DNA from 2 places in the Photorhabdus laumondii genome. Region 2 is predicted to be linked to the other one. Evidence: predicted binding sites of a transcription regulator. Region 2 holds the regulator's gene; the other holds the start of a gene.

Region 1 (3,430 bases), 830 kb from region 2:
AAGTAATTCAGTTGAAGTACTAACTAACTGATCTCTTTCTGCATATCAAAAGCTGCCTTTTGTATAAAGAACAGCTTTTTTATTATAAAAATATTAAATCAATTAACTGATAACAAAAACGGCTCCTGTAAAAAGAGCCGCTTTATTATTTAAATATCAGTTCAGATGATTACTGTGCGTTACTATTGTTATAACGACGGCGTGGAGCAGATGAACCATGATCATCACCACGACCACGGAAATTGCTACGGCTCTGACCTTCACCACGACCTTCTCCACCGCGGCGTTCACCATTGAAGCGACGGCCACCACCATTGAAATTCTCACGATCACGGCGAGGGCCACTACCACTACTATTACCGTTACCATTGCCGTTACGCCCACCACCACGACGTTCACGGCGCTCAAATGGCTGTGCATCACCCATTAACTGCATATTCATTGGCTTATTCAGAATGCGGGTACGGGTAAAGTGGGATAACAAATCACCTGGCATGCCTTTTGGCAATTCAATCGTGGAATGCGTTGCAAACAATTTGATGTTGCCAATATAACGGCTGCTGATATCACCTTCATTAGCAATCGCACCAACGATATGACGAACTTCAACACCATCATCGCGGCCCACTTCAATACGGTACAACTCCATTTCACCAACATCACGGCGTTCACGACGAGGACGATCACTACGTTCGCCACGATCATCAAAACCATTACGACGACGATCATCACGTTCGTTGAATTCGCGGCGAGGACGACGAACCGGGTCCGGAGGCAGAATCAACGGGCGCTCACCCTGTGCCATTTTCAATAATGCAGCCGCCAGCGTTTCTATATCCAGATCTTCCGCAGGTTGCAGTTTAGACAACAGAGTACGGTACTGATCTAGATCGCTACTTTCCAATTGCTGCTGTACATTAGCGGCAAATCTTTCCAGACGACGCTGACTCAATAATTCAGCATTTGGCAGTTCAACTTCCGGGATAGTCAGCTTCATTGTACGTTCAACGTTACGTAACAAGCGACGTTCACGGTTTTCTACAAACAACAATGCACGACCTGCACGACCTGCACGGCCAGTACGGCCAATACGGTGAACATAAGATTCCGCATCCATTGGAATGTCATAGTTAACAACCAGACTGATGCGCTCAACATCCAAGCCACGCGCTGCAACATCAGTTGCAATCAAAATATCCAAACGGCCATCTTTCAGACGTTCCAATGTCTGCTCACGCAGTGCCTGGTTCATATCACCGTTTAGCGCCGCACTGTTGTAGCCATTACGCTCCAGTGCTTCTGCTACTTCCAACGTTGCATTTTTGGTACGCACAAAAATAATCGCAGCATCAAAATCCTCAGCTTCAAGGAAACGCACCAAAGCTTCATTTTTACGCATACCGTAAACAGACCAGTAGCTCTGGCTGATGTCAGGACGAGTCGTTACACTCGCTTGGATACGCACTTCTTGCGGATCGTTCATAAAACGACGAGTAATGCGACGGATAGCTTCTGGCATAGTTGCAGAGAACAGTGCAGTCTGATGTTCAGCAGGAATCTGGCTCATGATGTTTTCAACATCTTCGATAAAGCCCATACGCAGCATTTCGTCTGCTTCATCCAAAACTAAACCGCTCAGGTTAGACAGATCCAACGTACCACGCTTCAGATGGTCCAGAAGACGCCCTGGTGTACCCACAACAATTTGTGGCCCTTGACGTAAAGCGCGTAACTGAACGTCATAACGTTGCCCACCATACAGTGCAACAACATTCACGTTACGCATATGTTTAGAAAAATCTGCGCACGCTTCGGCTACCTGTACCGCCAGTTCACGGGTCGGTGCCAACACAAGGATCTGCGGAGCTTTCAACTCAGCATTGATATTATGTAGTAAAGGCAGACTGAATGCCGCTGTTTTACCACTCCCCGTCTGTGCCATACCCAGTACGTCACGGCCATTTAATAAATGGGGAATACATTGTTGCTGAATTGGAGATGGCTTTTCATAGCCAAGATCTTCCAGCGCAGAAAGGATAGGTGCTGATAAACCCAGATCAGCAAAAGAGATTTCAGTCTCAGTGGTCATGTAATGGTGCCTCATTAGTTATGGCGGCCAGTCTACATAACGCATCGAAAAAAATTTCGGTCATTTTCATTTAAAATGTGAACTGGCTCAAATTATTTAATTAAACGAACAAATAAGCCCTCATCGGTCAAGATGATGGACTTTGTTAATCGATCTCGAAATGTTCGTCAGCTATTGCTGGTCCGATTCTGATAGGTCATCTTGTTCCTGGCCTAACAGCGCCAATTCCAACAATGCATAGCGGTGCTCAACAAAGTTATGTGCGTTGTTAGCTACCGTCAGCTTGAATAACGCAGATGCGCTATCCTTGTCCCCCAGACTTAGGTAATGTTTACCTAAATAGAAGTCAGTTTCACTGAGATGCTCAGCGAGCGAAGTGTTATCCGTTGCATTCTCTTTCAAGCGATTCATCAATGTATATTCACTAATTTTGCCTAAATAGAATTCAACTATATTCCAGCCCCATTGCCCCCGGTTCGCTTTTTCGTAGTGTTGCGACAAGTTCAACATCGCTCCTTTAGGATAAAATTCTTTTTCCACCAGGTACAACCACAACGAACGGAAAGGATCATTTGGATCGTCTTGATAAAACGCCTGCAGATCATCCTGCGCTAACTTATACCGACCACCGTAATACAACGCGATGCCACGGTTAAGACGCGCGTAATTGTAAGTTGGATCAAGCTCTAATACAGAATCAAACGCTTCATAGGCAGCATCAAAATTGCTAGCCTGTGTGAAGTAAATTCCCAGATAATTAAAAATCTCTGGAATATTAGGCCGAATAGATAAGGCAACAGAAAAATCATTCCGTGCCAAAGCCCTCAGCCCGAGACTATCATACAGCACACCTCTCTCATATAAAAGCTGCGCGTACTCATCTTCTGTCAATGACCGACTCGCAAGAATCTGTTCCATGCGAGCCAGAATGACTTCTTGTTGCAATGAAGGTTGTAACGGAATAGCAAAAACTTCGTTTTTACGCCAATCCTTGCTGCTGCATCCTGCCAAAAGAAGTATTGCTACAGCATAACACCAGCGCAGAAAAAGATTCATTTCCTACTCCCGAAAGTCAGACATTGATTAAGAATGCCCTATCACCCATATTGCATTTATTGGGCCTCCTGCCCTGAGTCTATAAACGGCGCTTTTTTACAAACGCCGTTTATACCCGTTATCTTTCAAGTTGCCTCTTTGTTGGCTGTACTCGCTCACCCCGGTCACATAGTTATCTATGCTCCAGAGGACTCACTCCCTTACCGTCGCGATGCATCTTGAAATCCATAGGGTATATACATCAAATTTATTCTGCTGATTGTGGTGCCACTGGTGTATCCTCGA
Region 2 (3,430 bases):
GAAAGTATTCTCAGTGAGCAAGGTCACCAGTTACTGAGCAACTTTCTGAGATATTAACCAGATACCGATAATTTCTTCATTTATCCATCTTTTTCATTTGCCCATCTTTGATTTTTTATGCATATTCGGTGATTATGTTTTCACTTCTGAATGGCGTATATATAAAAAACGGGTGGGGAAATGAAGGAGCATATCGCAGTAGATAGAAACACATACGATCAAGTTATGTTGCCAATTTATTCACCAGCGCAGTTTATACCGGTGAGAGGGCAGGGTAGTCGTGTATGGGATCAGCATGGGAAAGAGTATATTGATTTTGCGGGAGGGATTGCTGTTGTGGCTTTGGGCCATTGTCATCCTACGTTAGTGGATGTTTTGAAGCAGCAAGGGGAAAAACTTTGGCATATCAGTAATATTTTCACCAATGAACCGGCTTTGATTCTGGCGCAGAAACTGATTGATGCGACTTTTGCTGAGCGGGTGTTTTTTGCCAACTCAGGAGCGGAAGCGAATGAAGCGGCATTTAAACTGGCTCGCCACTATGCCATTGCGCGTCACAATCCCTATAAAACCAAAATTATCGCATTTCATCAGGGCTTTCATGGTCGTACCCTATTTACTGTCTCCGTGGGCGGTCAGCCCAAATATGCTGATGGTTTTGGACCAAAACCCGCGGATATTATTCATGTGCCTTTTAATGATTTAGATGCAGTGAAGGCCGTCATAGATGACCATACTTGTGCTGTTGTATTAGAACCGGTTCAGGGCGAAGGGGGAGTCACGGCGGCAGCACCGGCATTTATTCATGGGGTGCGTGAGCTTTGTGATAAGCATCAGGTGCTGTTGGTGTTTGATGAAGTGCAAAGTGGGATGGGACGTACTGGTAAGCTATTTTCTTATATGCATTATGATGTTACGCCAGATATCATTACCACGGCAAAAGCATTGGGAAATGGCTTCCCTATCAGCGCCATGCTGACGACAGTGAATATTGCTTCAGTGATGACACCGGGAGCTCATGGTACAACTTATGGCGGTAATCCGTTGGCTTGTGCAGTTGCAAATGTTGCTTTTGATATTATTAATACACCAGCGGTTCTGGCGGGAGTTGAAAAACGCCATAATTTAATGGTGAATTTTCTGAATGATATCAATCAGAAATATTCGATATTTGGTGAAATCCGTGGAAAGGGTCTGCTGATTGGGGCAGAACTTAAAGCGCCACATCAGGGAAAAGCTAAAGATATTCTGCAACTGGCGGCTGAAAATGGCTTAATGTTGTTGAGTGCGGGAGGCGATGTACTGCGTTTCACGCCTTCGTTGATTATTAGTGAAGAAGAGATTGCTCAAGGAATGGAGCGGTTAGAGCAGGTAATTAATCAGTTGGTGTAATTAAATACAGGAGAAATCAGCGCAGGATTATGCGCTGATTAATCGGGCGTTAACGTGTACCGTAAACAACAATAGTTTTACCGTGTGCGGAGATCAAATTTTGATCTTCTAGCATTTTCAGAATACGACCAACTGTTTCGCGGGAACAGCCAACAATCTGGCCAATTTCCTGACGCGTGATTTTGATTTGCATTCCGTCTGGGTGGGTCATTGCATCTGGTTGTTTCGCCAGATTCAGTAAAGTTTGGGCAATTCGGCCGGTAACATCCAGGAAAGCCAGATTACCGACTTTCTCAGAAGTTGTTTGCAAACGGTTTGCCATTTGGGCAGATAAACGCATCAAAATATCCGGGTTTACCTGAATCAGTTGACGGAATTTTTTATAGGAGATTTCAGCCACTTCACAGGCGCTTTTGGCCCGTACCCAAGCTGTACGCTCTTGCCCCTCTTCAAATAATCCAAGTTCACCAATGAAATCCCCCTGATTTAGATAGGAAAGGATCATCTCTTTGCCTTCTTCATCTTTAATCAAAACCGCAACAGAACCTTTTACAATGTAGTAAAGCGTCTCTGCTTTTTCGCCTTGATGAATAAGCGTACTTTTAGATGGATATTTATGAATATGGCAGTGTGACAAAAACCATTCAAGAGTGGGGTCTGTTTGTGGCTTGCCGAGAACCATTCGTTTCATCCTCTGTTGTTATCGCTGCCTAAATAACACGAGAATCTAAAAGTTTCTCGTCAGGCTGGCTTATAAAGACACTAGCTTAACATATTAGTTTGTTGAAAAACCGACAGATAAGGGTTTTATATAGGTTATCTGAAATTTGAACCTTAAGTATTGATCATAACCTACCTATACTTAGCCCACTTCTGTTTTTAACACAGGAAAGGGTTTCTGTCTTGTCTTGTATTGTTTCAGCATAATAAACCGCTCACTAGATTGCCAGTTTAATACTGAAAGAGTAGGCTTGGATGCAAAGAACGACTTAAGAGGTATTTATGCAAGCACGGGTAAAATGGGTTGAAGGATTATCTCTTTTGGGGGAGTCATCTTCCGGTCATCAGATCATGATGGATGGTAATGCCGGTGATAAGGCACCGAGCCCAATGGAAATGGTATTAATGGCAGCCGGTGGTTGCAGTACGATTGATGTAGTTTCTATTTTGCATAAAGGCAGGTATGACATCAGAGATTGTGAAGTAAAATTAACTTCCCGCCGTCGTGAAGAGCCGCCACGCTTGTTTACTCATATTAATCTGCATTTTATTGTTACGGGTAAAGATTTAATAGATAAAGCGGTTGAACGTGCCGTCATGCTTTCAGCAGAAAAATATTGCTCTGTTGCATTGATGTTGGGGAAATCAGTTGAAATTACCCACAGTTTTGAAGTTAAAGATATAGATTAAGATATTATTTCGTGATCAAAAAATAACATCAGGTAACTAATATTTCAGTTACCTGTTTTTTTAACTGAATAATATAAGATGCAAATTTTAAGTGCCGGATTTGCTAAATTGACCTCAGGCGCTGATTAACAAATCTTTTCCCCTTCCAGTAATCGCTGCACCAAGGGTGTCATAATTAATTCCATTGCTAGCCCCATTTTTCCACCGGGGACCACGATGGTATTAATGCTTGAAACGAATGAGCCTTGTAACATTGCTAACAAGTATGGGAAATCAATTTGAGTCAGATCACGGAAGCGGATGACAATAAAACTTTCATCCAGTGATGGAATGGTTTTGGCTGAGAATGGATTGGATGTATCAACGGTAGGGACACGTTGGAAGTTGATATGTGTTCGCGAGAATTGTGGCGTAATGTAGTTAATATAATCATCCATAGAACGCACGACGGAATCCATCACAGCTTCCTGCGAGTGTCCTCGTTCTCCGGTATCGCGGACAAGTTTCTGTATCCATTCAAGGTTGACAATCGGCACGACGCCCACGAGCAGATCAACATGACTGGCAACATTATGTTGTGGTGTGACAACACCACCGTGTAGACCTTCATAAAACAGTACATCGGTCT

The links. Region 2 encodes CRP, which controls carbon source genes, mostly activating them, when cyclic AMP is high. Its sites were predicted from a motif close to ATGTGANNNNNNTCACAT; they were not measured.
Region 1: a site for CRP is predicted at 2,165-2,182, ahead of yrbN (protein YrbN). Genes of this name have one in related genera too.

Annotation. Positions count from the first base shown of each region.
Region 1 covers NZ_CP024901.1:5,279,923-5,283,352, forward strand. Annotated here, with positions in the region: gene PluTT01m_RS23175 (carbon starvation CstA family protein) at 1-31, shown strand, start outside; gene PluTT01m_RS23180 (DEAD/DEAH family ATP-dependent RNA helicase) at 170-2,089, opposite strand; gene yrbN (protein YrbN) at 2,079-2,159, opposite strand; gene nlpI (lipoprotein NlpI) at 2,261-3,145, opposite strand; gene pnp (polyribonucleotide nucleotidyltransferase) at 3,393-3,430, opposite strand, start outside.
Region 2 covers NZ_CP024901.1:425,237-428,666, forward strand. Annotated here, with positions in the region: gene PluTT01m_RS02000 (aminodeoxychorismate synthase component II) at 1-57, shown strand, start outside; gene argD (bifunctional acetylornithine/succinyldiaminopimelate transaminase) at 181-1,392, shown strand; gene crp (cAMP-activated global transcriptional regulator CRP) at 1,442-2,074, opposite strand; gene PluTT01m_RS02015 (OsmC family protein) at 2,395-2,802, shown strand; gene PluTT01m_RS02020 (phosphoribulokinase) at 2,928-3,430, opposite strand, start outside.